Regions from separate parts of the Paraburkholderia sp. BR10936 genome, predicted to be linked through region 2. Evidence: riboswitches for the same ligand, from Rfam matches in the RefSeq annotation. Region 2 holds a riboswitch; each other region holds the start of a gene.
The links. Region 2 has a riboswitch for cobalamin ahead of AB4Y36_RS12840 (porin). Riboswitches for the same ligand answer to the same signal wherever they lie in the genome.

Region 1 (6,923 bases), on a different contig from region 2:
CACGCTTGGCTCCGAGCCCGTGCGCGGCGTGATGGAGCGCATCGAGCGCTACGCGCGCCGCTCGCTCAAGCTCGCCGACGACTTCGTGCAGCTCGCGCGCGCCGAGTCGCAGGTGTACGCGCTCGAGCCCACCAGCCTCGCGGAGCTGGTGATCGACGCGAGCGACGAAGTGTGGCCGCAGGCGCACGCGAAGCGCATCCAGATCGACACCGTGTTCGAAGGCGAGCAGATGGGCTGGATCAACGCCGACCGCTCGCTCATGACGCGCGCGCTCGTGAACGTGCTGAACAACGCAGTGAAGTACAGTCCTGCGGATACGCGCATCGTCTGCACCGTCGCGCTGGACGACCGCGTTCCGCCGCGCGTGGTCTGCTCGATTCGCGATCAGGGCTACGGCATCGCGCAGGAAGATCAGGCGCGGCTGTTTCAGCCGTTTCAGCGCTTTCATGCGGAACAGCGGCCCGAGGTGAGCGGCGCGGGGCTCGGCATGGCGTTCGTGAAGACAGTCGTGACGCGCCACGGCGGCGACGTCCTGCTGGAGAGCGAGCCAGGCAAGGGCACCGTGCTGACGATGTCGCTGCCCGCGATCGGTGCGCCGGCATGAGTCGTGCCGTGTCGTTCCTGCTGCGCATGCATGCATGAATAACCCGAATGCCGTTGGCCGCATGCCGGCGGCAACCCGATGGAGTGTTTCGTGAAGACCTTGCTGTCGATCTGTCTGCTACCGATGCTCGTCGCCCTTGCCGGATGCGCGGGCGTGACGACCGACGTCGTGGCCACAGGCGCGCTGCCCGCAACGGCTGCGACCAGCCAGCCCGCGACCTACCGTTTTGCGCCAACGCCGGCCCAGGCCGATGCGGGCGAGATCCTCCCGTACCAGGCTTTGCTGAGCGACGGTCTCGCGCAGCGCGGCTTCAAGGCAGGCGCGCCCGAGGCGGCGCGCTATCTCGTCTCGGTGGCGTGGGACACGCATCCCGCCGAGGTGAAAGTCGTGGACGCTAGCTGCGGCGCCGGCTGCGCGCCGGCCGAGGGACCGTCGTTGCCGTGGTTCGGGCGGCCCTACGTGCACACGCTGACGCTGCGTTTTTTCGCGTTGCCCGATGGTAACGAGGTCTACAAGGTGAGCGCCGTGAAGCGCGACCGCAACGCCGACGCCCGCGAGGCCGTGCCGTATCTCGTGGCGGGCGCACTGGCGCGGCTGCCGTACGCGGGCGCGCCGCAATGGCGCGTCAAGCTGAAGGGTCCGGCCAGCGCCGGCACGGCGGATCAAGCGCCGGGCATGCCGGAAGTGCTCTCCGTCTCACCCGTCAATCAGCAGTAGTTCAGGGCAACTTTCCGGGTGTGTTCGGCGCCGCTTCGGGCACGCTCGCCGGCTCGTCCTGCGGCCAGCGGTTTTCGAACACGCATTCGCCAAGCGGCTTGCGTTCGGCCCACTGTTCCATTTCGAGCATCGGCTGCGGGTAGAACGCGTCGACCTGACCCACGCAGAGGATCGCCACCGGCTTGGCGCCGGGCGGCATGGCGAGCAGGGTGCGCACCTCGTCGACGTCGAAGATCGACACCCAGCCCATACCGAGCCCTTCGGCGCGCGCCGCGAGCCACATGTTCTGGATCGCGCACGCCACGGAGGCGAGGTCCATCTCGGGCAGCGTGCGGCGGCCGAAGACGTGGGTTTCGCGGCGGTCCATCAGCGCGACCACGAGCACCTCGGCGCAATCGCGCATGCCCTCCACCTTGAGCTTCATGAACTCGTCGCGGCGTTTGCCCAGCGCATCGGCGGTTGCAATGCGCTCACGCTCGACCGTCGCGTGCAACTGCTCGCGCACCGAATGGTCCGTGATGCGCACGATCCGCCACGGCTGCATGAAGCCCACGCTCGGCGCGTGATGCGCGGCGTCGAGCAGGCGCGCGAGTGTCGCGGGATCGATCGGGCCCGGTGCGAAGTGCCGCATGTCGCGGCGCTCGTAAATCGCGCGGTAGACCGCCGCGCGTTCGGCTTCGTCAAAGGGCTGTGCCATGGAAGAGTGCGGCCGCGAAAGCCGGGTTGGAGGGCCAGTAAGCGTGCATATAGGTGGCCGCGATCGAGCCGTGCCGGTACAGCGCCTCGCCGGGCGCGCCGGTCTGTGCGTGGTGTGCCGTGAGCGCGGGCGCCAGCGGCGTGGCGACGCGCGAATAGTGAAACGTGTGGCCGCGTAGCGCGCCATGCGCGCCGTCGAGCTGCTGCATGCCGAGCGCCGCGAAACGCTTTTGCATGACCGCCTCGCCGGGAAGCAGGCCGAGCATCGGCGTGCGCGTGCCTTCCACGTCGGTCAGTGCATCGAGCAGATAGAGCATGCCGCCACATTCAGCGACGAGCGGCTTTCCCGCGGATACATGCGCGCGCAACGAATTCGCGGTCTGCGTATTGTGCGCGAGCGTCGAGGCATGTAGCTCGGGATAGCCGCCTGGCAGAAAGATCGCGTCGGCGCCGGCGGGCGCGAGTTCGTTTGCGAGCGGCGAGAAGTAACTTACAGTCGCACCCAGCATCTCGAGTAACGCGATGTTCTCAGGATAGAGAAACGAGAACGCAGCGTCGCGCGCAATGGCGACATGACGGCCTTCGAGCCGGCGTGCAATCGTTTCGTCGTGCGAAGGATCGGCGAATGCCACCGCAGGCGGCAATTCGGCGAGCGCGGTTTGCGCGAGCGCGTCGGCGGCGCGTTCGATGCGCGCGTCGAGGTCGTCGATCTCAGCGGCCTGATGCAGGCCGAGATGGCGATCGGGCAGCGCCATCGTTGCTTCGCTCGCAACGTGCCCGAGCCAGCGCACATCGGCGGGCAATGCCTCCTGCAGCATCTGCGCGTGACGCGCCGAGCCCACGCGGTTGGCCAGCACGCCGTGAAAGGGCACTTCCGGCCGAAAATGCGCGAGACCGAACGCGATCGCGCCGAAGGTCTGCGCCATCGACTTCGCGCTGACGATGGCGGCCACCGGCACGCCAAACTCGGTCGCGAGATCGGCGCTGCTCGGCGTGCCGTCGAACAGGCCCATCACGCCTTCGATAAGGATCAGGTCGGCGTCGCGCGCGGCCTGCGCGAGCAGGGCGCGGCACGCTTCTTTACCCACCATCCACAGGTCGAGCGAGAGCACGGGCGCGCCGCTCGCGCGTGCGAGGATCATCGGGTCGAGAAAATCCGGCCCGGTCTTGAAGACGCGCACGCGTCGGCCCGCGCGCCGGTGCAGTCGCGCGAGGCCAGCCGTGAGCGTGGTCTTGCCCTGGCCCGAAGCGGGCGCGCTGATGAAGAGCGCGGGGCAGGCAATCGTTGCGCTCATGCGCTTAAAACTCCACGCCCTTTTGCGCCTTCACGCCTTGCTCGCGATACGGATGCTTCACGAGGCGCATTTCCGTGACGAGGTCGGCCGCTTCGATCAGCGCGTCGGGCGCATGGCGGCCCGTCACGACCACGTGCACGTGCGGCGCGCGCGAGGCGATCACACCGAGCACTTCGTCGAGCGGCAGGTACTCGTATTTGAGCACCGTGTTGAGTTCGTCGAGGATCACCATGGCGTACTCGCCGCTCTCGATCATGCGCTTCGCTTCGTCCCAGCCCTTGCGCGCGGTGGCGATGTCGCCGTCGCGATTCTGCGTGTTCCAGGTGTAGCCGTCGCCCATCGTCACGAAATCGCAGTGAGCAACGCTGCCGAGGAAATCGCGTTCGGCCGTGTGCAGCGCGCCCTTGATGAACTGCACGACGCCTAGCTTCATGCCGTGGCCGAGCATGCGCACGGCCATGCCGAACGCGGCCGTGCTCTTGCCCTTGCCGTTGCCGGTGTTGACGATCAACAGGCCCTTTTCGTGCGTCGCGGCGGCCTGCTTCTTCTCGTGGCCCTCGCGGCGGCGTTGCGTCATGCGTTGGTGCGATTCGGGATCGGTTTTCATCATCGGGATTGGATTGGTTGCGGCGCTTTCGCGTCCGCATTTGCGTCGTTTGGCAGAAAGGCTGCGATTGCGACCGTCACGCCGTCGAGCGCCAGCTTGCCGCGCACGAGCGGAGCGCCGCCCGCCGCCAGACGCGCGCAGGGTTCGCACACGCCGCCTACGCCGAACTGCGTTTGCGCGGCTGCGGAGGGCGGCGCCAGTATCGGTGTCGCGGCGAGTTGCTCCCGCGTGTACGTCTGAAGCGGCAGCGCATGTGCCGCGCAAAACGCCTGCAAGCCGGGTTCGCCGGCTTTTGCATCGAGCGTCGCCACGGCCGTTACGCTGTCGAGAGGCCACGCGCCGAGCGCGGCGCGCACCGCGGCTTCGACCTGCGCGAGCGTCACGCCGCGCCGGCAGCCGATGCCGAGCGCAAGCGGCGGCACGCGCTGCGCGGGTTCCGGCGTGGCTTCGAATGAGGCTGCGCCCGAGGCGCGATTTTCGGCAGGATTCACGGCGAGGGCGTCGATCGAAGGCGTGACCGCAGGGGCAAAACGAGCAAAAGCGTCGCGTTCCGGCGGGCGCCGGATGCGCGCTACGATAGCACACGCTTTTGCGGCTTCCCACGCCTTCCTTGACGCACGGGCCCCCCGCGCCTACACTCGCACGCACTCTGGTGCTCGCGCGCGATTCATAATGCGCGCGCAGTTAAACGGGAATCAGGGAGCCATCCCGCCTCGGGCGTGGCCAACCTGAACTGCACCCGCAACGGTACAACGAGCGCGGCGTTCGCACGAATGCCGCAAACCGCTTCCATGCTTTACGCAGTCCACGCCACTGTGCAAGCCGGCCGCAAGGCCGCTCGCGCGGGAAGGCGAAGCGGTGTTTCGTCAGTCCGGATACCGGCCAGATACGTGGGATTCGCGCTGCGGGGATGCGGTGCCGGGTCCGTGATTTTCATGCGTCAGCCGGGCGAGGCCCGGGTGCGTTTCTGGTCGTTCGTCCCCTGCAGGTTGTTGAATCGTTGCGCGTGACAGCGTCTCCATGGATACGCGCGTGTGCGCAACACGGCACCCGCACGAACGGCAGGCGCGACGCACCATGCCCCTCGATACGGCCTGGCGCCGAAGGAGCACTTCATGCAAATGCGCAAGATTCCAGTCACGATCGTGACGGGCTTTCTCGGCAGCGGTAAGACCACGTTGCTGCGTCACATTCTCCAGCACGCGGGCGGCCTGCGCGTCGCGGTCATCGTCAACGAATTCGGCGAACTCGGTATCGACGGCGAGATTCTGCGCGGTTGCGGCATTGGCTGCGACGAAAACGGCAACGAAACGGAAGGCCAGCTCTACGAACTCGCGAACGGCTGCCTTTGCTGCACCGTGCAGGAAGAGTTCTTCCCCGTGATGGAGAAACTGCTCGAACGCCGCGGCGATGTCGATCACGTGCTGATCGAAACTTCGGGCCTCGCGCTGCCCAAGCCGCTCGTGCAGGCGTTCAACTGGCCGTCGATCCGCAACGCGTTCACCGTCGATGCGGTCGTGACCGTGGTGGACGGCCCCGCCGCCGCGAGCGGGCAGTTCGCCGAAAATCCGCAGGCCGTGGACGCGCAGCGCCGCGCCGACCCGAACCTCGATCACGAGTCGCCGCTGCACGAGCTGTTCGAAGACCAGCTTTCGGCGGCCGACCTCGTCATTCTCAACAAGACCGATCTGCTGGACGTTGCGGGCCAGGACGCGCTCATCGCCGAACTGCGCGAAGAGCTGCCGCCGCAGGTGAAGATCGTGCGCGCGCAGCACGGCAAGCTCGATCTGCATACGCTGCTCGGGCTCGAGGCGGCCTCCGAGGAGAGCATTCATCTGCGGCACGACCATCACGGTTCCGCCGACGATCCCGATCATCATCATGACGAGTTCGATTCGGTTGTGGTGTCGGGCAATGCGGCTTCGCGCGAGACTGTGATCGAGGCGCTGCAGCAACTCGTCGATGCGCACACGATCTATCGCGTGAAGGGTTTTGCCGCGTTGCCGGGCGCGCCCATGCGCCTCGTGATTCAAGGCGTGGGCCGTCGCTTCGACAGCTATTTCGACCGCCGCTGGAACGCGCAGGAAAGCGCGGCGCAGCCGCTTGCGAGCCGCTTCGTGCTGATCGGAGAGGATCTCGATGGCGCGACGCTGCAAGCGGCCTTCGATGTCGCACTGGCGAATGTGCAGACCGCGGGCGCGAAGTGATCGCACCCAGCTAGACGAGGCCGTCCCATGCATTTGCTGCGCACTACGCCTGGCGGCTTCGTCGACGACACGCAGGGCGTTATCCGGATCGACCAGCAGCCCGCCGAGATCGTCGTGCTCAGTTCGGCGGACACGACGCTCGCGCTGCTGGCGAGCGTCGTGCCGCGCCTGCCCGCAGGTTTTCCGAGCGTGCGGCTTGCGAACGTCACCTATTTGCGCCAGCCCGCGTCGGTGGACTTCTACGTCGATGATGTCTTGCAGCACGCGCGCGTGGTGGTGGTCGATCATCTGGGCGGTGAAACGTACTGGCCATATGGCATCGAGCAGGTCGTCTCGCTAGCCGAGCGCCGCGGGCAACTGCTCGCGATGTTTTCGGGCGACTTGCAGGAAGACCCCAATCTCATCGCGAAGAGCCGCGCCGAGCCCGAGTTTTGCCGCTTGCTGTGGCGTTATCTGCGCGAAGGCGGCGCGGCCAACGCCGAATCGTTCCTGCGTGCGCTCGCGTGGCGCGCATTCGACTGGGGCAGCGAGCCTGCGCCGCCCATTGCGTTGCCCGCCGCTGCGCTCTATTGCCCGCAGCGCGACGTCGCGACCATCGACGAATGGCGCGTGCGCTGGCAACCTGGCGCGCCGGTCGTCGCGCTGCTGTTTTACAAGGCGCATCTGCAGGCGGCGAACACCGCCGCTTTCGATGCCCTCATCGACGCGCTGCTCGCGCGCGGCCTGAACCCGCTGCCGCTTGCGATCACGTCGCTCAAGGACACTTTGAGCCGCGACGTGCTTGATCAACTGGCGGC
Region 2 (6,923 bases):
GCTACAGCGTGACCGACGGCATGGGGCCGCTCACCGCCGCCTGGCGCTCGGCTGCGCAGCAGACGACGAGCATCACGTCGATTCCCGCGGACGCGACCACCACGCTCTACAGCGACTCGGGCAACAACACGGGCGTGGGCAGCACGAGCAACGCAACCTTCGGCAAGGTGGTCGACCTGCTCAACACGATGGGCAACAATGCTTCCACCGAGCCCGCCAAGCGCTTCTACAAATACGCGCGGCCGTTCCGCTGGAGCACGAGCGTCGTGGTCGACCCCACGCTCGTGCCGGCCATCAGCACGACGCCGTCCACAGACGGCGGCTTCATCAGCGGCCACGAAGCCGAAGCCATGCGCGACGCGATGACCATGGCATACCTCGTGCCCGAGCGTTACCAGGAAATGGCGAGCCGCGGCCTCGAGCTCGGCGAAAACCGCATTCTCGCGGGCATGCATTCGCCGCTCGACGTGATCGGCGGCCGCATGTTCGCGCTGGCCGCCACTGCCGCGAATCTCTACGATCCCGCGAACGCCACGCTCAAGAGCGCGGCCTATGCGCAGGCGCACAGCGCGCTCGAACAGGCCACCGGCACGAGCGCCACGACCTTCCCCGCCTTCGCGCATTCGTCCACGACCGCGACCGACCGCTTTGCCGACTATGCGACCAACAAGTCGGAGTTCGCGCGCCGCATGACGTTCGGTTTCAGCCAGATCGAATCCACCGAAGCGCCGCCCGTCGTGCCCAAGGGCGCCGAGGTACTGCTCGAAACGCGCTTCCCGTACCTGAGCGCCGACCAGCGCCGCATCGTGCTGAAGACGACCGAAGTCGTCTCGGGCTATCCGGTCATGGACGACGCCGAGGGCTGGGGCCGTCTGAACATGTTTAGTGCTGCAGATGGTTACGGTGCGTTCAACGGCAACGTGATCGTGGCGATGGACGCAACCCAGGGCGGCTTCAACGCCGCCGACACCTGGCGCAACGACATCGCCGGCACGGGCAAGCTCACGCTGCAGGGCAGCGGCACGCTCACGCTTGCGGGCAATAACAGCTACACGGGCGGCTCACAAGTGAGCGGCGGCATGCTCGCTGCAGCGTCGACCACGGCCTTCGGCAACGGCGACGTGTACGTCGGGTCCGGCGGCGGCGTGACCGTGGCGACGAGCGCACCGTTGACGGTGGCGGGCAAGTACACGCAGCTCGACGGCACGACGCTCGAACTCGACATCGACGGCAACGGCGGCGGACGCCTGCGTGTGGGCGGCCAGCTCACGGTGGCGGGCGGCACGCTGCATGTGAAGTTCGTGAACGGCTATACGCCGAAAGCGGGCGACACGATCGACGTGATCGACGGCAACGGCGCATCGGTGAAATTCGCGACCGTCACGGTCGATGGCTTCAAGGCCACGCCGGTTTATTCTTCGACCGGCGTTTCGGTGAAGCTCTCGGCTTCGTGACGTAGCCACGCAGTATAAAGGCCCCGAATCGCAACGGTTCGGGGCCTTTTTTACGCATCAGAAGCGATGCCGGATGCCCGCGGCCACGAGCACCTGGTTGCGGCCGCCCGACGGGTCGCAGGTGTTGATCATCGCAAGCGCACCGGACGACGCGCGCTGATAGATCGCCTCGGTATAAACGTCCGTGCGTTTGGACAGTTGATAGCCGGCCTGCAGCGCGCCTTGATGCCAATGCGCGGAGGTCGCGCCCGTATAGGCATACATGCCCGCGAGCGAGAACGCTGGCGTCACCTGCCATAGCGCATTCACTTCGTAATTGCTGAATGCGATCGAAGGCAAGGGCGCGCCGCCGTCGGCCTCGCTGACACCGGTATGAATGGAACGCGACCAGGCCGCGCCAAGCGTGACGTCTCCCAGCGCGTAGCTCATGCCCGCGCCGATGGTGTCTTCGCGCTGCACCGCGACCTCGGTCGGCACGAGGCCCGCACCCGGCAGCACCGATGTATCGTACGCACCCACCGAAGAGGCGCCGCGTCCGTTGATGTGCATCCACGCCACGCCTGCGCTGAACGGGCCGCCTTCGTAATGGACGCCGAAGCCGTAAGCGCGATTTTGCGCGAAGCGCCCCGCCTCGTTCGAAAACGCGTACATCGCGCCGGCGCTGAAACCACCGTACGTTGCGCTCGCGTACTTCACGGCGTTCGAGGCGAGCCACGAATTGTTGGCGTTGTCGTTGTCGAACGGATGCGCGAATGCCGTGCCGCCCGCGCCGCCCGTTAGCGTGAACGGGGCGAAGTAGTCGTGCATCGTGTCGTACTGGCGGCCTAGCGTGATCGTGCCGAGTCGTTCGGATTGCAGACCAACGTAGATCGGATGGTCGTTGAAGGCTTCGCCAGAGGTGGCCGAGAAGCCGCGCTCGAGGCGAAAGATCGCGGCGTTGCCGCCGCCGAGGTCCTCAGTGCCCTGCAGGCCCCAGAAGCTGCCGTCGACAAGACCCGAGCCTGCACGATATTGGGTGCGGCCGCCAACGTCGCTGACATAGTCGACGCTCGCGTCCATCTCACCGTACAACGTGACCTGCTGCGCCGAGGCGCCAGCGCCGGTGAATGCCAATGCCGTCCCACCCAGGACGGCGAGAATGTTCTTGTTCATGAGTCGTCTTGTTTGTGTAGGTGGGATTGCGTGGACGAGCGCCGTCCGCCCCCGCTCGATGCGGCGAGGACGTAGCGAGGTCTGACTTCTGGCTCGATTGACAGCCGGTCACAGTGGCGCGACCGCGCCGGATTCTCACCGGCTTCCCTGCTGCGTTTCGCTTGTGCAGCGCCTACGCGCGAAAAACAGCCGCAAGGATAGCGTAAGTTGCGGGAGCAGCCAAACCGGGTGTTTTTGCCACACGACGCTCGTCAAAGGTTGACGCACCGAATGCGCGGCCCTTACCCTTGCGCCCTGATGGTTCCCGGCGACGGGATCAAAAGGGAACGCAGTGCAAGACTGCGGCTGCCCCCGCAACTGTAAGCGGCGAGTCCATGCCAGAGAAGGCCACTGGGAAACCGGGAAGGCCGGCTGCGGATGTCGACCCGCGAGCCAGGAGACCTGCCATCAACCGAGTCCAGCAGCCGCAGCGGGCGGGGATCCCCAATGCGCAAGCACCGCCCGCGTGGCGATCGCCCGTTGCACGGACAGCCCGTATTTCAGGAGCTGTTTCCAGCCACCGCATCATGAAGTTTCGCCAATTCGTATTGACTTCCGCCGCGCTCGCCTGGGCGTGGCAAACCGCGCATGCCGCCGACGCCGCCAATGCATCGTCCGCCCAGGCGCCGCAGCAAGCCGGCGGCGACACCACGCTGCCCAATATCCTCGTCGTGGGCGACGCGCAGCATCTGCCACAATCGTTCGACCAGCGCTATGCAACCACCCAGGTGCTTACGCGCCAGGACCTCGAGCGCGTGTCCCCCGTCGACCCCAGCATCGCGCAGGCGCTCGCCACGCTGCCGGGTGTCACCGTCTCGCAGACCGGCGGCCCGGGGTCGTACACGGGGGTGAGCATTCGCGGCTCGTCGGCCGACCAGGTGGCCGTGTTCATCGACGGCATACGCATAGGCTCCGTCACCACGGGCACGGCCGAATGGGCCGATCTTGCGACTGCCTCGTTCGACCGGGTCGAGGTGATCTCGGGCCCCGCGGCCGCCTCGTTCGGCGCGGATGCCATGGGCGGCGTCGTGCAGCTCTTCACGCGCCATGCGTCGAACCAGCCGAACCAGACCACCGTCTCGTTCGGCGGCGGCTCGAACAAGACCTTCGACACGCAGGTGCGCACCTCGGGCACAATCCCATCGACAGGGCCGCTTTCCGCACTGAGCGGCCTCACCTACTCGCTGGGCCTGCACGACTACAACACGGCGGGCATCGACGCGACGCAGCCCGGGGCCTACGGCCACGAAGACGGCCGCAATCCATACCACGCGCAGAACCTCGACGCGCGCCTTGGCTACGCGCACGACAACTGGTCGATCTCGACCTTCGCGCTCTACCACCGCTCCGAGCTCTCCTACGACAACGCGGGAGGCAACGACCGGCAGCGCGACACGCAGCTCACGACCGGTCTCGCGTTCCACCTCGACATCACGCCGACCACGCAGTTCGACCAGTCGGTGGGCTACGCGACGGACCGTCAGTTCCTCTATTCGAACGACCCGACGATCCCCTCCGACGAGATCGACTCGACGCGCTTTTCCACCTCCACCTCGATCACGCATCAGGAAAGAGGCCATACGCTCTTCGGCATGCCGCTCGACGGCGAGACCAAGCTCGCCTACGACTACACCCGCGAGCTGGCGTTCCTGCCCGTGGACGTGCCGGGCGGGCTGCCCGCGCGCAACGATTCGGCCGTGTCGATGCATCAGTCGTCCACGCTCGGACCCGTCACGCTGTTTCTGGCGGGGCGGCACGAAATCGTGCAGGGGCAATCGGTGAATACGGGCAACGTCGCGCTCTCGTGGGCCATCACGCCGGTCTACACGGCGCGCGTTTCGTACGGCAATGCGTTCCGCCTGCCGACGTTCAACGACCTCTACTATCCGGGCTACTCGAATCCCAACCTGCTGCCCGAGCGCAGCGACTCGGTCGAAGCCGCGCTCGATGCCACCACGTCGATCGGCACGTTCACGGCGGCCGTGTACGACACGCGCGTGCACGATCTCATCACGTACAACTCGCAGACCTTCCTGCCCGTGAACGTGGGCCGCGCGCACATTCAGGGTCTCGACCTCTCGTACAAGGGCACGCTCGGCCAGTACACGCCGGTGAGCCTTACGGTGGGGATTCTGAATCCGCAGGACGTGACCGACCAGACCTGGCTCAATCGCCGCCCGCGCCAGACGGTGAGCCTGAGCGTGGATCACACATGGGACGAGTTCCAGCTCCACGCGCTCAGTACCGGCGTTTCGCTGCTGTATAACGGCTCGACGTTCGACGACCAGCTCAACACGATCTACCTGCCTTCATGGACTACGGTGAGCCTGCGCGCGTCGTACAAGGTCAATGCGCATCTCGCGCTATCGGCCACGCTGGCGAACGTGTTCAACCGGCAGTACGTGACCGCCTACGGGTACAACACGCTGGGGCGCACGGCGTTTGGCAAGGTGACCTATACGTTCTGAGCGTTCTGAGCGTTGCGCTCGAGCGGGTGCTCATAAGTTTCTTGCGCACCCGCTCGCCTAGCCCTCGCGCTTCGGACGCCGCACCGCGCGAATCTTCCCACTGTTCCCGCCGCCGCAGAAAAACTGCTCGCCGCCATCGGACTCCAGCCCCGAAACGGCGGTGCCGGGCGGCATGTCGAGCTGTTCCAGCACTTCGCCCGTGCCCGGATCGATACGCCGCAAATCGCTCTCGTCGCCTTCCCAGGTGCCGTGCCACAGTTCACCGTCCACCCACGTCACGCCCGTGACGAAGCGGCTCGATTCGAGCGTGCGCAGGATCGCGCCCGTCTGCGGATCGACCTGATGGATCTTGCGCTCTCGATACACCCCGACCCAGAGCGTGCCGTCCGCCCACGCGAGCCCCGAGTCGCCGCCGCCTCCGGGCGCGGGAATCGTCGCGAGCACGCGGCCCGTTTCAGGGTCGATCTTGTGAATGCGATCCTCGGCGATCTGAAACAGATGCCGCCCGTCGAAAGCCGTGCCCGCGTGCGCCGCGATGTCGATCGAGCGCTGCGTCTCGCCGCTCTGCGGATCGAGCGACGCGATGCGCTCGCCGACGGCGAACCACACCTGTTTGCCGTCGTACGTGACCCCGCCCACCTTCTCGATGCCGGGAAAAGGGCCGTACTCACGGACGATTTCGGCAGTCGTTCGTTTCATGGTTTCCTCGTTGAATGAAGGGACAGGCGTTCATCCTAATCGCCTGGCAGCGGGGCGGGGAGTAACAAGGTCGTCGCGAATCCGGGGACGGGCGGCGTGGTCCAGCGGCGCGCGCGGCCGTAGCCGAACGACTGCACCTTGTCCGCCGCCGCGAGCGAATCGAGCGCGCGCTGCACGGTGCGCTGGCTCGCGCCGAGCGCGAGCGCCAGCGCCGAACTCGACCACGATTGCCCATCGGCGAGAAAAGCCAGCACGGCGGCGTGCTTTTCTTCCACGGGCCGCGCCAGCACCACCACTTCGCTCGCGTGGCGCGGCGCCAGCGCGAAGCCCTGCTGGGTCGCGCCGATCTCGGCCACGTCGCGCATCAGCGTGCGCAAGCGGCCGATTTCCACGCGCAAGCGGGCGCGGTGCGTTTCGTCGGCGTGCTTCGTGCGAAAGGCGCGGGCGATGAGCGCATCGCGCGGCACGTCGGCGGGCCACGCCTGCGCAAGCGCGCGGGCGAGCACGAACAGCACTGGCCGTCTTGCGAGTTCGATGACGGTTGGCCCCTCGCGCGCGACGTAGCGGCACGCGTCCACGACGAGGGCCTTCGAGGCGAGCAGCGCCTCGACGTCTTCCAGCAGCAACACCCGCTCTTCACCGCGCGCGATGAGGCGCGCCGCCGGTGAGGTCAACAGCAGCGCTGCGCTCTCGATCTCGGCGCTCAGCGCCGCGATGCCCGCCTCACGCGCGGCGCGCGCGGCCGCGCGGAGCGCTTGCCGCGCCGCTTGCGTTTGAATGCGCCGCATGGCAATGCCGGCGGCGATCAGCTCATGCGCCGCGCGCAAAGCGGGCGGCAACGGCGCGGGATCGACTTCGGAAAGCATGCCCCCAGCCTCGTCGAGCCGGCCGATCAGCAGCAAACGGCGAATTTCCAGGTAGCGCGCGTGCGCGGCATTGAGGCGGTCGCCATGGGCTTCGAGCGTTTGCCGCGCCGCAGCGAGCGTATCGGTCGGCCAGCCGAGCTCGCGCGAAGCGAGCGCGATTTCGGCCTCGGCGACGACGCAGCGCGCGCGAGCGACGGCCTCGCGCGCGCCGAAGCCGCGCGCCGCGCTGCGCAGCAGCGCTTTGG
Region 3 (6,923 bases), on a different contig from region 2:
GCGCTGCTGCTCAAGGGCCTCACTCCCGGCGTTTCCACGCTCGAGCAGGTGCGCGAGCAAATGGGCAAGCCCGAGACCGAGCGCGTGTTCGACGACGGCTCGCGCCGCCTCGAATATCCGCGCGGCCCGCAGGGCCTCAAGACCTGGATGGTCGACATCGGTCCGAACGGGCGGCTCGTGGCCATTACTCAGGCGCTTACTGCGGAAAACTTCGCGAAGATCCGCGTCGGCATGAGTGAGGACGAGGTCCGGCGATTGCTCGGTAAACCCGGGCAAGTGGCCGGCTACCGCTTGAAGAAGGAGACGGTGTGGAGCTGGAAGTGGCTGGAAGGGGGCGTGACGCCCGAAGCGTATTTCAATGTGCATTTCGGACCGGACGGGCGGGTCACGACGACCTCGCGCTCGGACGTGATCCGCGGTCGCTGACTGCGTTGACTCAGTCGACCCAGGGCCACGCAAGGAGGCGCGCATGATGAACCGGCGACGGCCCAAGCGTGTCGGACTCGTGCTCGGCGGTGGCGCTGCGCGCGGCTGGGCGCATATCGGCGCGATTCGCGCGCTCGAGGAAGCGGGCATCAAGCCCGACGTGGTATGCGGTACGTCGATTGGCGCGCTCGTCGGCGCGGTGTATGCGAACGGCGATCTCGACTGGCTTGAAGACTGGGTAGGCAAGCTGACCTGGCAGACAGTGGTGCGCCTGCTCGACTTGCGTTTTTCGGGCGGGCTGCTCGGCGGGCGCAAAGTGATCGACCTGTTTGCGCACCAGTTCAACGGCCGCTCGATCGATGACCTGAGGCTGCCGTTCACGGCGGTTGCTACCGAACTCGACACGGGACGCGAAGTCTGGCTGCGCGAAGGCGGCGTGGTGGACGCCGTGCGCGCTTCGATCGCGATTCCCGGCATCTTCACGCCGATCTGGCATGACGGCGTGTGGCTCGTGGACGGCGGACTGAGCAACCCCGTGCCGGTATCCGCCGCGCGTGCGATGCGCGCCGACACCGTGATCGCGATCGACCTCAATCACGACATTCTCAACGGCCGCGACTTGGGCGGTGCGATCGACACGATGCCGCGCGAGCTGCCCGTGGAGGCGAGCGACGCGGCGACGGCGGCATCGGCCGCCGTGGCGGCCAGCGGCGGCGCCAATGGTGCCGAAAACAGCGAAGCGGGGCCCGAACCGCTCCTGCGCCGCAATGGCAAGCGCTTTCCGCGCTGGCTGCAGCCTGCAGGCCCCGGCGCGGCTGGCGGTCCGGACGTGCGCGTGGCGCCGCCGCCTAGCACGCGTGCGCCTTCCGTGTTGAGCTCGGTGGCCCAGAGCATCGACATCATGCAGGTGCGCATTACGCGCAGCCGCCTGGCAGGCGAGCCCGCCGACGTGCTGATCCAGCCGCGCCTGGGCGGCATGGGGATTTTCGACTTTCATCGCGCCGCGCCCGCCATCGAGGAAGGGCGCGCAGCCGTGCAGTACATGATGCCGGCCATCAAGGCACAGCTGGGGCTGGACTAGAGCGCTTCTGGCTACCGATCCAGAATGCCGGCGACGGCGAGGGCAGGGCGGTAGCGCCGTTCCGGTCCTCACTTCATCGCCGCGAGCCAAACCCAGCCGTGCTCTGTGCGGCGTAGGGCCGTCACGGAAAGCGGCGCGATTTCGATCGAGCGAAACCCCGCCGACGGCGCGCCCAGCGCGTGAAGAATCGCCGCCCGGATCACGCTCGCGTGCGTGAAGGCGACCACGTTGTGCCCCGAGTCGGGCACCGCATCGAGCCAGGCGCTGACGCGCGCGCGGACATCGTCGAACGATTCGCCGCCGCCTGGCGGCCGAAAGCCCGGATCGCGCGTCCAGGCCGCAAGGGCCTCGGGCGCTTCGCGCGCGAGATCCGTCAGGCGCTGGCCTTGCCATGCACCGAAGGCGGCTTCGGCGAGCGCTTCAGCTGGCGTTGCCCCGGCGAAGCCTGCCGCGCGTGCGCTCGCGCGGGCGATCGCGGCGGGACTCGTGAGCGCACGCGTCGCCTCGCCATTGCGATTACTACCGGCCAGCCCCGCGTGCCAGCGCTCGCGCCAGGCGGCAAGCGCCTCGAGTGCGCGCGCGTCGAGCGCTGCTTCGGCGTCTTCACCCGCAACAGGCACTTCAGGCACGTGCGGGAACGTGCCCGAGCGCAGCGCAGCGTTCGCCGCATGGCTCACCAGCCAGAGTGTCGTCGACATGCTTTTCCTTATGCTTCACTACTCTTTGGCTGACATCCGGGCCGCGGCCGGCCGCCGCAGCGCGTAGAATACGGGCTCCACGACACGCGGAAGCCGGTGCAAGTCCGGCGCGGTCGCGCCACTGTAACTGGTTGCCGTCGAAAACATCGAAGCAACGGAAGTCAGACCTGCGCGTCGTGAACCACTCTTTCAACGACTAGCGGGGCGCGTAACCCCAGGAGAAGTCAGCATGTCCGAAACCTCATTCCCCTTGCAGCACGCCCCGGCCGCGCCGGCGCCCATTGCGCTGCGAGACATCCTGCCCTGGGCGATCTTCGGCGGCCTGATGCTGCTGCTGGCCCTGTACTTCGTGGGCGCCGAGCAGGGCGCCACGTCGATCTTCCCGGGCATGTACGTCCACGAGTTCGTTCACGACGGCCGCCATCTGCTCGGCTTCCCCTGCCACTGACCGGGAGCTGACCATGGTTGGCAAGTTGCTGGTGCGCGGCATGCTCGCAGGCATCGCCGCGGGACTTCTCACGTTCGGCTTCGCGAAGATCGCAGGCGAGCCCCAGGTCGATCAGGCGATCTCCTTCGAGGAGAAAGCCGACGCCGCGAAGGGCGAAGCGCCTGAGCCCGAAATCGTCAGCCGCAAGACCCAGGCGAGCGTCGGTCTCTTCACTGGCGTGATGGTCTATGGCGCGTCGATCGGCGGACTCTTTGCGCTCGTCTTCGCGTATGCCAATGGCCGCGTGGGGCGTCTTTCGCCGCGCGCGCTCTCGGCCTGGCTCGCGCTCGCGGCGTTCGTCGCGATCTACCTGGTGCCGAACATCAAGTATCCGGCGAATCCGCCCTCGGTCGGCGACCCGGAGACGATCGGCTATCGCACCGGGCTCTTTTTCCTGATGATCGCGATCTCGATCGCCGTGTCGGTGTTCTCGCTCAAGGTGCGCGCCGCTTTCGTGCCGCGCCTTGGCCTCTGGAACGCTTCGATCGTGGCGCTCGTGCTGTTCGTCGTCGTGATCGGCGCGATCCAGCTCGCGTTGCCGACGATCAACGAGGTGCCCGCCGCGTTCCCGGCCGTGCTGCTGTGGAAGTTCCGCACGGTGTCGATCGGCATGCAGTTCATTCTCTGGACCACAATCGGCCTGCTGTTCGGCGCGCTCGCCGAAAAGCTGCTCGGCGCGAACGCCCGTACCGGCAGCGCACGCGGCACGCAAACGCGCGCCGCATAAGCTCCGCCGGGGCCGGCGCGCGCACATCGCGCGCCTATCGAAAAAGCGACCCCAAACTTGCGTAAATGCCCCGCGCGCCTCGCGTGCCGGGGCATTTTTTTTCGCCTTTCAAAAGCATCGCGCCCGCGGCTGTGCGGGCCTGATCCGCACGCGCCGACGCGTCGCGCGGCAATGCTGCACTGCAATATCCGCGCCGCACGAGTTTGAGCAATCCATTTTGCACTGAGACGATCCGCGCCAGTTATCGGTTTCAGCGGCGCCCACGTGCCGCGCGAGGCCGCCCGAAACGACAAAACAACTTTGTTCCGGAGACGCGCGTGATCCTTTACGGCTTTGGCCCGGTGCTGCTCGCCGGCACGATCCAGACCATCGAACTTTCGCTCCTCTCGCTCGGCGTGGCCGTGCTGCTCGGTCTGGCTGGCGCGGCGGCCAAGCTCTCGTTCAACCGGCCGCTCGCCGCCGTGGCGACCGCGTACACGACGCTGATCCGCTCGGTGCCCGACCTCGTGCTGATGCTGCTGCTCTTCTACAGCATCCAGATCGGCGTGAACGAGGCCACCGACGCGCTCGGCATGGCGCAGATCGATATCGATCCGTTCGTGGCCGGCGTCGTCACGCTCGGCTTCATTTACGGCGCGTACTTCACCGAAACGTTCCGCGGCGCGTTTCTCGCAGTGCCGCGCGGCCAGCTCGAAGCGGGGCACGCCTACGGCATGAGCGGCGCGCGCGTGTTCGCCCGCATCCTCTTCCCGCAGATGATGCGTTTCGCGCTGCCCGGCATCGGCAACAACTGGCAGGTGCTCGTGAAGGCAACGGCGCTCGTCTCGATCATCGGTCTCGCCGATGTCGTGAAGGCCGCCCAGGACGCGGGCCGCAGCACCTTCAACCTGTTCTTCTTCCTCGTGATCGCGGCGCTCATCTACCTTGCGATCACCACGCTCTCGAACTTCGCGCTCGTCTGGCTCGAACGCCGCTATTCGGTGGGCGTGCGTCACGCGCAACTCTGAGGACAAGGCCGTCATGAACGAAATCATCCAGCAATTCGGCCGCGCGTTCCTCTACTGGGACGGCGAGCATGTCTCGGGCCTCGCGATGACGCTGTGGCTGCTCGTGATCTCCGTCGCCTTCGGGTTCGTGTGCGCGGTGCCGCTCGCCGTGGCGCGCGTCTCGAGCCGCCGCTGGCTCTCGCTGCCGGTGCGCTTCTACACCTACGTGTTTCGCGGCACGCCGCTCTACGTGCAGTTGCTGCTCATCTACACGGGCGTGTACAGTCTCGCATTCATCCGTTCGGAGCCGCTGCTCGACGCGTTCTTTCGCAGCGGCTTGAACTGCGCCGTGCCCGCGTTCGCGCTCAACACCTGTGCGTACACGACGGAGATCTTCGCGGGTGCGATTCGCGCGACCACCCACGGCGAAGTGGAAGCGGCGCGCGCCTACGGCATGAGCCCGTTCACGATGTACTGGCGCGTGATCCTGCCTTCGGCGCTGCGCCGCGCACTGCCGCTGTACAGTAACGAAGTGATCCTGATGCTGCACGCGACCACGGTGGCCTTCACCGCGACGGTGCCCGACATCCTCAAGGTCGCGCGCGACGCCAACTCGGCCACCTACCGCTCGTTCGAGTCGTTCGGCCTCGCGGCGCTGATCTACTGTGCGGTATCGTTCGTGCTGGTGGCCGCGTTCCGCCGCGCCGAAAAACGCTGGCTCGGCCATCTCGCCGTGCGCACCCGCTGATTCACCGGAAACTGGAGACCATCTTGGCTCAGACGCAATCCTCAGATAGCAAGCTCGTCGCGCGCGACATCCACAAGCGCTACGGCGACAACGAGGTGCTCAAGGGCGTCTCGCTCGACGCGAAGAAGGGCGACGTGATCAGCATCATCGGCGCGAGCGGCTCGGGCAAGAGCACCTTCCTGCGCTGCATCAATTTCCTCGAGAAGCCGAACGCGGGCGAGATCGTCGTGGACGGCGAGGCCGTGCGCACGAAGGCGGGCCGCAACGGCGACCTCGACGTGGCCGATCACAAGCAGTTGCAGCGCATCCGCACCAAGCTCGCGATGGTGTTCCAGCACTTCAACCTCTGGTCGCACATGAACGTGCTCGAGAACGTGATGGAAGCGCCTATCCACGTGCTGGGCGTGCCGCGCAAGGAAGCCGAGGACCGCGCGCGGCAGTATCTGGAGAAAGTGGGCCTCGCGCCCCGCGTGGAGAAGCAATATCCGTCGCATCTTTCGGGCGGCCAGCAGCAGCGCGTGGCGATTGCGCGCGCGCTCGCGATGCATCCCGACGTGATGCTGTTCGACGAACCGACTTCGGCGCTCGACCCCGAACTCGTGGGCGAAGTGCTCAAGGTGATGCAAAAGCTCGCCGACGAGGGCCGCACGATGATCGTCGTCACCCACGAAATGGGCTTTGCGCGCAACGTCTCGAATCATGTGATGTTCCTGCACCAGGGGCGCACGGAGGAGGAGGGCGCGCCCGCCGATGTGCTCGGCGCGCCGAAGAGCGATCGTCTGCGCCAGTTCCTCTCCGGCAGTCTCAAGTAAGCGGCGCGTTCAGTCTCGCGCCGCGTCTTGCCGATGGTCCGTTCCGCCGCTCTTCCTCCCGCTTCAGTTCCGGCCGCCGCGCCCGGGGGCCAGGCGCCGCTCGCGCGCGCCGGCCGCACGACCCAGGTGGCGATCGTCGCGCTCCCGCCGGTTTCGATGTCGGGCGTGGGCCCGATCGTCGACGCGCTCAATCTCGCGAACGAGATCGACGGCCGCGCGCTGTACCGCTGGCAGATGTGCTCGTGGAACGGCCGCCCTGTGCCGCTCGCGGGCGGCGCGCAGTGGCCCGCCGACTGCGCGTTCGGCGACGCCGTTTCGGCCGACTGGCTCATCGTCGTGACCGAGCGCTACCAGCAGTTCGCCGACTACCGGCTCTTTCTCGCGAGTCTCGCGCGCGTGGGGCAGCGCACGCCGCTCGTCACGGGCATTCACCATGGCATCTGGTGGCTCGCGATGGCGGGGCAGTTGCAGGGCTACCGCGTGGCCGCGAACTGGGAGACCTTCCAGCAGTTCGCCGAGCAGTTCGAGCGCACCATCGTCACGCAGCACATCTACGAAATCGACCGCGACCGCGCGACCTGCTCGGGCGGCCAGGCCACGCTCGACTTCATGCTCGCGATGATCGGCCGCGACCACGGCCCGGAACTCGCCGAGCGCATCGCCGACGCGCTCGGCGCGAGCACGCTGCGCAGCGGCGACGAGCGCCAGCGCATTCCGTTCGTGACCGCGCCCGGCGAGCGGCACCCGCGCCTGAACGACGCGCTCAAGCTGATGGAGGCGAATATCGAGGACCCGCTCACGACCGACGAGATCGCGAATCTCGTGGGTGTGTCGCGTCGTCAGCTCGAACGGCTCTTTCGCCAGTACCTCGGCGCGATGCCGTCGAAGTACTACCTGGGCCTGCGTCTTGCCAAGGCGCGCTCGCAGTTGCAGCGCACCAGCAAGTCGGTGGTGCAGA
Region 4 (6,923 bases), on a different contig from region 2:
CCAGCGCGGCGTGTAAATCCATTCGCCACCGTCACCACGAGCGAACCCGCGTGTGGCCGACGACCCGACGATCACCATCGTGCGCATATCGACGTCCGCCGAACGCAGTTCGCCCAGGGTCATGGCGCGCAGCGTCTCGCCGGGGCGGCCTACGTCGCGGCCCAGCACCACGCGCGTGTGCGGCGCGCGCACGCTGCGCACGATTTCCAGCGCGCGCTCGAGCTGCCAGGGCCGCGCGCGCGAGATGGGGTTGTAGAACGCCATCACGAGATCGGCCTGCGCCGCGTGCAGGAGGCGCTTTTCGATCACCGTCCACGGCTTCAGGTTGTCGGAAAGCGAAAGCACGCAGAAGTCGTGGCCGAGAGGCGCGCCGACTTGCGCCGCCGTGGCGAGCGCTGCGGAAACGCCTGGCACGATAGCCAGCTCGACGGCATGCCAGCGTGCGTCGTCCGAGCCTTCGAGCGCTTCGAGCAGGGCAGCCGCCATGGCGAACACACCGGGGTCGCCCGAGGAGACCACGGCCACGCGCCGGCCTTCGCTCGCCATCTCGAACGCGTGGCGGGCGCGCTGCAGTTCTTCGCGATTGTCGGTGGCGTGGCGCTGCTGGTCCGCGCGAAACGGGCCCGCCATCTCGACATAGGTTGCATAGCCGACGATATCGGTGGCGCTGTCGAGCGCGGCGCGCGCGGCAGGCGTAAGCAGGTCGGCGCGGCCGGGGCCGAGGCCCAGCACCGTGAGCTTGCCGCGCGCGCGGCCCAGCGCGCGCGGGTCGAGCGGCACGGCCGCGCAGGCGAGGGCGACGCCGTTGTCGTTCGGCGTGTAGCGCTCGACGTCCGCCGCGAAGTCGAGGGCGGCGAGCGTAGCTTGCGCCGTGTTCTCCTCGCTATCGACGAAGCGCAGCGGTACGCCGAGTTCCGCTGCCGCCTGCGCGAGCGACGCATCGCGCATGTGCGCAGCAGGGGCGACGAGCGCCGCGAGCGCAAGCGGCGCGAGGCCGTGCGCATCGAGCGCGCGGCGCACGTTATCGGCAAGCGCCTCGCGTGGCGCACCCACGGCCGCGACGATGCTGCGCGGATGAATGACGAGGTCGTCGGGACTGCCGTCCCAGACATGCGCGCTCACGCGGATGGCATGGCGCGCCGCGGCCTCGCGTGGCAGATCGACATTTTCGAGCCACGGTGCGTGGCCGTCCACGCGTGTCGCTGCGCCCGCAAGCAGATCGGAGACGAAGCGCTTGCCTTGCGCGAGGCTCGCGAGCGCATAGCCCGCAGGCGGATTGAGCAGGCAGGTGCCGAAGCGCAATTCGCCGCTCGTGGTGATGGCGGGCGCAACCGCGAGCGCCGCGCCGATTTCGCGTGCCATGACGTTCACGCCCGTGAGTCCACCGAGCAGCGGCACGACGGCGCTGCCGTCCTCGGCGAGCGCGAGCACCGGCGGCTCTGCGCCCTTGTTGGCAAGGAGCGGCGCGAGGCAGCGGATCACGATGCCCGCCGCACACAGCGCGACGATGGGCAGGCCGCGCGTATAGCATTCGCGCAAATGCGCGCCAAGCTCGCTGAACGCGACATCGCCTGCCACGCGGCCCTCCAGCGCATGGACCTGCGCGCCTGGGTAAAGCGTCTGCACGCGCCGCGCCGTGGCGAGCGCGCCGGGCCCGAGAATGACGATGGCGGGCGGCGTCACGACTGCCATTTCACCCCCGGCACGACGAGCAGCGAGAAGTACGGCGAAGCCATCGGATCGACGTCGTCGAGCGGGACGATGCGCTGGTTCGCCATGGTTGCGCGCTCGACATACAGCGCGCGATGCGCGAGGTCCAGTTCGCCCAGCACGCGGCGCACCTTGTCGAAATTGCGGCCCAGCTTCATGATCACGGCGGCATCCGCGTCGGCCAGGCGCCGGCGCAATTCGTCCTCGGGCAGCACGCCCGAGAGTACGGCGAGGCTCTGGTTGCGGTAGACGAGCGGCACGCCCAGCACCGCCGCGCCGCCCAGCATCGAGCACACGCCCGGCACGACTTCGGCCTCGTAGTGTGCGGCGAGCCGGTCGTGCAGATACATGTACGAGCCGTAGAAGAACGGATCGCCTTCGCAGATCACGGCCACGTCGCGTCCGGCGTCGAGATGGCGCGAAAGCGTTTGCGCCGCGCCGTCGTAGAAGTCGGCGATGATCGCTTCGTACGAGAGCGGCGGTTCGAGCGCTTCGGTCGTCACGGGGTACACGAGCGGCAGGCGTTCCTGCTCCGCTTCGAGATGGGCCTCGACGATGCCGAACGCATTGCCTTTCTTGCCCTTCGCGACGAAATACGCGACCACGGGCGCGGCCTTGAGCAGGCGCAGCGCCTTGAGCGTGAGCAGTTCGGGGTCGCCGGGGCCGACGCCAATGCCGTGCAGACGTCCTTTGCGGATCATTTATTCGGTCTCCGAAGCGAGTGCGTTGATGGCGGCGGCGGCCATCGCGCTGCCGCCGCGACGGCCGTGCACGACGACGAAGGGTACGCCGTGGCTTTCGGCTGCAAGCTGCGCCTTGGACTCGGCCGCGCCGACGAAGCCGACGGGAAAGCCGAGGATGAGCGCGGGGCGCGGAGCACCGGCGGCAATCATGTCGAGCAGATAAAAGAGTGCGGTGGGCGCATTGCCGATCGCTACGACGCTGCCTGCGAGATGCGGCCGCCACAGTTCGAGCGCGACTGCCGAGCGCGTGTTGCCGATCTCGCGCGCGAGATCCGGTACGGCGGGATCGTCGAGCGTGCAGATCACGGCGTTGTTCGCCGGCAAGCGCGCGCGCGTCACGCCATAAGCGACCATTTTCGCGTCGCAGAGAATCGGCGCGCCGCCCGCGAGCGCGTTGCGGCCCGCTGTGCCCGCGCCTGCGGAAAATGCGAGGTCGGCGGCCACATCCACCATGCCGGATGCGTGAATCACGCGCACGGCAAGTTTTTCGAGGTCGGCGGGAATGCGCGAGAGGTCGGCTTCGGCGCGGATCGTCGCGAACGACTCGCGATAGATCGCCTGGCCGTCGCGAATGTAATCAGACATCTTGGTTACTCCGGGGCCGCTGCGCGAGTGCAAGCGCAGCGGCTTCGATCGTCAGGTTGCGCGCGATGAGTTGGCCAAAGCGCTGGACGAAGCCGCTTTGCGTGTCGTCGCGCTGGTACAGGTCGTAGTGGTCCGGGGTGCTGGCGAGCAACGTGAACGGCGCGCAATGCGCGGCCGCGCAGGAGCGCTCGCAGCCGCTCAGGTGGGCTTCGGCGTCGGGCGGCAGCATTGCGGCGAGGCGCTGTGCGTCTGCCTTCGTGTCCGCGCGGCTTTTTGCACATCCCGTCGAGCCCGTGCACGCGACGAGGCGCGCGAGCGGGTCGGCGCGGGAGGCGATGAGACCGAGCGCGTCCAGGCGTTCGAGCGCGACGGGCATGGCGTGCGCGGGCACATTCGGCAGCAGGACGCCTTGCCAGGGCGTCACGCGCAATGTCGCGTCGCCCGAGTCTTCCGCGAGCGCGGCAAGTGCGCGCAGCGTTGGCGCGTCGATACGGCCGAGAGCGGGCTGCGCGCCCACGTAGCCGCTGCCGTCGGCGTGCAGCGCGTGTGCGCCGAGGCGCAAGCCGGCGGGGCTCGCCGCGCGGCGCCAAGCGGGCAGCGTGGCGTCGTCACGCGTCAACGTGAAGTCGCCATGCTGTTGCGCGCGCTGTAGCAGCGAGTCGAGCGAATGAGTGGCGAGGACGTCGCGCATGCGTGTGGCGTCCGCGCCCGCGAGATCGAGGAACGCATGCAACAGCGCGCGCATCGATGCGCAAACGTCTTCGGCCGCGAGCGTGCCGACTGGCTGCGCCGTGGGGCGACCTGCGAGGCCCACCGCGAAGCGCACCGTTGCGCCATAAGGCAGCGCGGCGAGCCAGATGTCGTGCGGATGCTCGAGCATCGCCACACGTTCACCGCCGTCGAGTTGCAACGCGAACTTGGGCGAGAGTGCGGCGAAGCGTGGCTCGCGCTGCATCATGTCGATGAGCGCGGCGGCGAGTTCCGTCGTGTCCCACAACGCGTCAGGGTCGAGGCCCGTGAGCGGGCTCAGCATCACGTTGCGCAATTCGTCGGCGGCGCATGCACGCTCGACCGGGCTCGCGGCGTCGATGCCGGCAGGTCCGAGGCCTGCGTCGATCAGCGCGGCGCTCAATGCCGCTTCTTCGCCGGCGCGCACGCCGCGAATCTGCACGTTCGCGCGATTGGTCAGTTCGAGTACGCCGTTCGCGTGCGTCGACGCTGCGTCGGCGAGGGCCCGCGCACGCGCGGCGCTCAGCGCGCCGCCAGGCAGGCGGATGCGGCACAGGCCGCCGTCGCGCGCCGCGACCACGCGCAGGAGCCCCGGGCACGCCGAGGGGCGGAGCACGGCCAATGCGGCAGCGGGCGAGACAGGCTTCGTTTCGTGTTTCAAGGCATTACCGGGTAAGCATCACGCTGGAGCGGCGCGTTGCCCGCACGGCAGGCGGGAAACGGCAGCGGTATCGGTACACCCCGTCCGATATGGGTTCGCGCGAACAGTCGGCCGGCAGGTCTCCTGGCTCGCAGGTCGTGAACCGCATCGGCCTTCCCGGTAAAACCAGTGGCTCGGGTGGATGCGGTCTCGCTGCTCACAGTCGCGGGGCGGCCACAGCTTGCTGTGTTCCCTGATTGCGATCCGGAGTTAGCGCTTCAGCGCTTACTCCGGTCCCATGCAAAACTGCCTTAAAGGCGCCGGCGGACACGGTATTATGCCCGTTTTCACGCGTGCTCCGCCCCACAATAGGGCTGCGGGCCCGTGGCGGTGTAGAGAAACAGGCAACGGCGGGAGAGCGAATGCAGGGCAAGCAGGTATGGCTGACGGTGGTGGGCATCGGCGACGATGGATACGCGGGGCTCGGGCGCGACGCGCGGCGCGCGCTGTTCGACGCGGCCATCGTGACGGGTGGCGAACGCCATCTGGCGATGTTGCCCTCGCGCGTGCGTGCACGGCGCGAAGCGTGGCCGCAGCCGTTTAGCGTCGAGGCGCTGCTTGCGTACCGCGAGTCGAATCAGTCCGTATGCGTGCTCGCGAGCGGCGACCCCATGCTGTTCGGCGTGGGCGCGACACTCGCGCGCCGCGTGGTGTCCGGTGAAATGCGCGTGCTGCCCGCGCCTTCATCGCTCTCGCTCGCGGCGGCGCGCAAGGGGTGGGCGCTGCAAGATACGGCGATGGTCTCGCTCGTCGGTCGTCCGCTCGATGCGCTGCGCCGCCATCTCTACGCGCGCTCGCGCGTGCTCGCGTTGAGCGCGGATGGGCGCACGCCCGCGGCGCTTGCCGCGTTGCTCGCCGAAGCGGGCTTCGGCGCCACGCGTCTTGCCGTGTTCGAGCATCTGGGCGGCCCGCTCGAACGCCGCATAGAAGGCCGCGCCGATGCGTGGCACGTTGAAGAAGCCGCGGCGCTCAATCTGGTCGCGTTCGAATGCGAAAGCGATAGTGCGCAGACGCCCGCGCGCGGCTGGACGCTCACGCCAGGGCTTCCCGACGACGCCTACCGACACGACGGTCAGATTACGAAGCGCGACGTGCGCGCGCTCACGCTCGCGCGCCTCGCGCCGACGCCCGGCGCGTTGCTGTGGGACGTGGGCGCGGGCAGCGGCTCGATCGGCATCGAATGGATGCGTTCGCACGCCGCTTGCCGCGCGATCGCGATCGAGGCGAACGCCGAGCGTCAACGCTTCATCGAGCACAATCGCGCGGCGTTGGGCGTGCCGGGTTTGCAACTCGTTGCGGGCCGCGCGCCCGACGCGCTCGCAGGGCTCGCCGCGCCAGACGCGGTCTTTATCGGCGGCGGCGTGACCGTACCCGGCGTGCTGGACGCGTGCTGGGCGGCGCTCGCGAGCGGCGGCCGACTCGTCGCGAACGCGGTGACGTTGCAGAGCGAAGCGGCACTCGTGGCATGGCGCGCGCAGCACGGCGGCACGCTCACGCGCGTCGGCATCGGCGAGGCGCAGCCGCTGGGCGGCTTCGACACCTGGCGTCCGGCCTTGCCCGTCACGCTTTACGAGGCCGTCAAGCCATGACGGCGCGCATCCTGCTGCTCGGCGGCACCGGCGATGCGCTGGCGATCGCGCGCACGCTCGGCCCGCAGCACGTGTACTCGCTCGCGGGCCTTGGCCGCGTGCCCGCCGATCTCGCCTGCGCGGTGCGGGTGGGCGGCTTTGGCGGAGCCGAAGGGCTCGCGCGCTTTCTCGCGGACGAAAACATCACACTGGTTTTCGACGCCACGCATCCCTATGCCGCGCAGATCAGCGCCAACGCGGCGCGTGCGTGCGAAGCGGCGCACGTGCCGTACTGGGCGCTGCGGCGTGCGCCGTGGCAGCCGCAGCCCGGCGACGACTGGCGCATGGTGAGCGGCTGGGCCGGCGTGGTCGAAGCGGTCATGCCGTTCGCGCGCCCGCTCTTCACGCTCGGGCGCGAGCCGCTTGCGCATCTGAACGAGGTGCCGGAGCATCAGCACTGGACGGTCCGTTGCCTCGAAGCGCATCCTGGCCACGCCCGTGCGCGCATCATCGACGCGCGCGGGCCGTTCACGGCCGTTGGCGAGCGCACGCTCTTTACCGAAGCGCGCATCGACGTCGTGGTCAGCAAGAACAGCGGCGGCGCGGCGACCGAAGCGAAACTCGCCGTCGCGCGCGAAAAGGGCTTGCCCGTGGTGATGATGCAGCGCCCGCCGCTGCCCGACGCGCAATGTGAGTTCACATCAGCGCAAGAAGCAATCGACGCGCTCGCGAACCCTATTCAGCGGAGTTTCCACGCATGACCGTTTTCTTCATCGGCGCGGGGCCGGGCGATCCTGAACTGATCACCGTGAAAGGCCAGCGCCTCGTGCGCAATTGCCCCGTCATTCTCTACGCGGGCTCGCTCGTGCCGCCCGCCGTGCTGGAGGG

Region 1: linked by a shared signal. The riboswitch ahead of cobW (cobalamin biosynthesis protein CobW) and the one ahead of AB4Y36_RS12840 (porin) in region 2 are both predicted to bind cobalamin.
Region 3: linked by a shared signal. The riboswitch ahead of AB4Y36_RS20905 (CbtB domain-containing protein) and the one ahead of AB4Y36_RS12840 (porin) in region 2 are both predicted to bind cobalamin.
Region 4: linked by a shared signal. The riboswitch ahead of cobG (precorrin-3B synthase) and the one ahead of AB4Y36_RS12840 (porin) in region 2 are both predicted to bind cobalamin.

Annotation. Positions count from the first base shown of each region.
Region 1 is NZ_JBFRCM010000023.1:34,208-41,130, forward strand. Features, by position in the region: gene AB4Y36_RS34545 (CHASE2 domain-containing protein) at 1-604, shown strand, start outside; gene AB4Y36_RS34550 (DUF4136 domain-containing protein) at 695-1,321, shown strand; gene bluB (5,6-dimethylbenzimidazole synthase) at 1,323-2,018, opposite strand; gene AB4Y36_RS34560 (cobyrinate a,c-diamide synthase) at 2,002-3,312, opposite strand; gene cobO (cob(I)yrinic acid a,c-diamide adenosyltransferase) at 3,317-3,919, opposite strand; gene AB4Y36_RS34570 (cobalamin biosynthesis protein) at 3,919-4,410, opposite strand; cobalamin riboswitch at 4,553-4,821, shown strand; gene cobW (cobalamin biosynthesis protein CobW) at 5,035-6,126, shown strand; gene cobN (cobaltochelatase subunit CobN) at 6,154-6,923, shown strand, end outside.
Region 2 is NZ_JBFRCM010000005.1:128,755-135,677, forward strand. Features, by position in the region: gene AB4Y36_RS12835 (phosphatase PAP2 family protein) at 1-1,454, shown strand, start outside; gene AB4Y36_RS12840 (porin) at 1,512-2,606, opposite strand; cobalamin riboswitch at 2,663-2,797, opposite strand; cobalamin riboswitch at 2,888-3,070, shown strand; gene AB4Y36_RS12845 (TonB-dependent receptor) at 3,173-5,113, shown strand; gene AB4Y36_RS12850 (glutamine cyclotransferase) at 5,171-5,812, opposite strand; gene AB4Y36_RS12855 (helix-turn-helix domain-containing protein) at 5,848-6,923, opposite strand, start outside.
Region 3 is NZ_JBFRCM010000010.1:2,338-9,260, forward strand. Features, by position in the region: gene AB4Y36_RS20890 (hypothetical protein) at 1-426, shown strand, start outside; gene AB4Y36_RS20895 (patatin-like phospholipase family protein) at 470-1,507, shown strand; gene AB4Y36_RS20900 (histidine phosphatase family protein) at 1,576-2,205, opposite strand; cobalamin riboswitch at 2,250-2,395, shown strand; gene AB4Y36_RS20905 (CbtB domain-containing protein) at 2,435-2,653, shown strand; gene AB4Y36_RS20910 (CbtA family protein) at 2,667-3,419, shown strand; gene AB4Y36_RS20915 (ABC transporter permease) at 3,737-4,426, shown strand; gene AB4Y36_RS20920 (ABC transporter permease) at 4,440-5,153, shown strand; gene AB4Y36_RS20925 (ABC transporter ATP-binding protein) at 5,177-5,965, shown strand; gene AB4Y36_RS20930 (GlxA family transcriptional regulator) at 6,122-6,923, shown strand, end outside.
Region 4 is NZ_JBFRCM010000023.1:48,642-55,564, forward strand. Features, by position in the region: gene cobJ (precorrin-3B C(17)-methyltransferase) at 1-1,692, opposite strand, end outside; gene AB4Y36_RS34610 (precorrin-2 C(20)-methyltransferase) at 1,680-2,411, opposite strand; gene AB4Y36_RS34615 (precorrin-8X methylmutase) at 2,412-3,038, opposite strand; gene cobG (precorrin-3B synthase) at 3,031-4,428, opposite strand; cobalamin riboswitch at 4,524-4,711, opposite strand; gene cbiE (precorrin-6y C5,15-methyltransferase (decarboxylating) subunit CbiE) at 4,830-6,056, shown strand; gene AB4Y36_RS34630 (cobalt-precorrin-6A reductase) at 6,053-6,796, shown strand; gene cobM (precorrin-4 C(11)-methyltransferase) at 6,793-6,923, shown strand, end outside.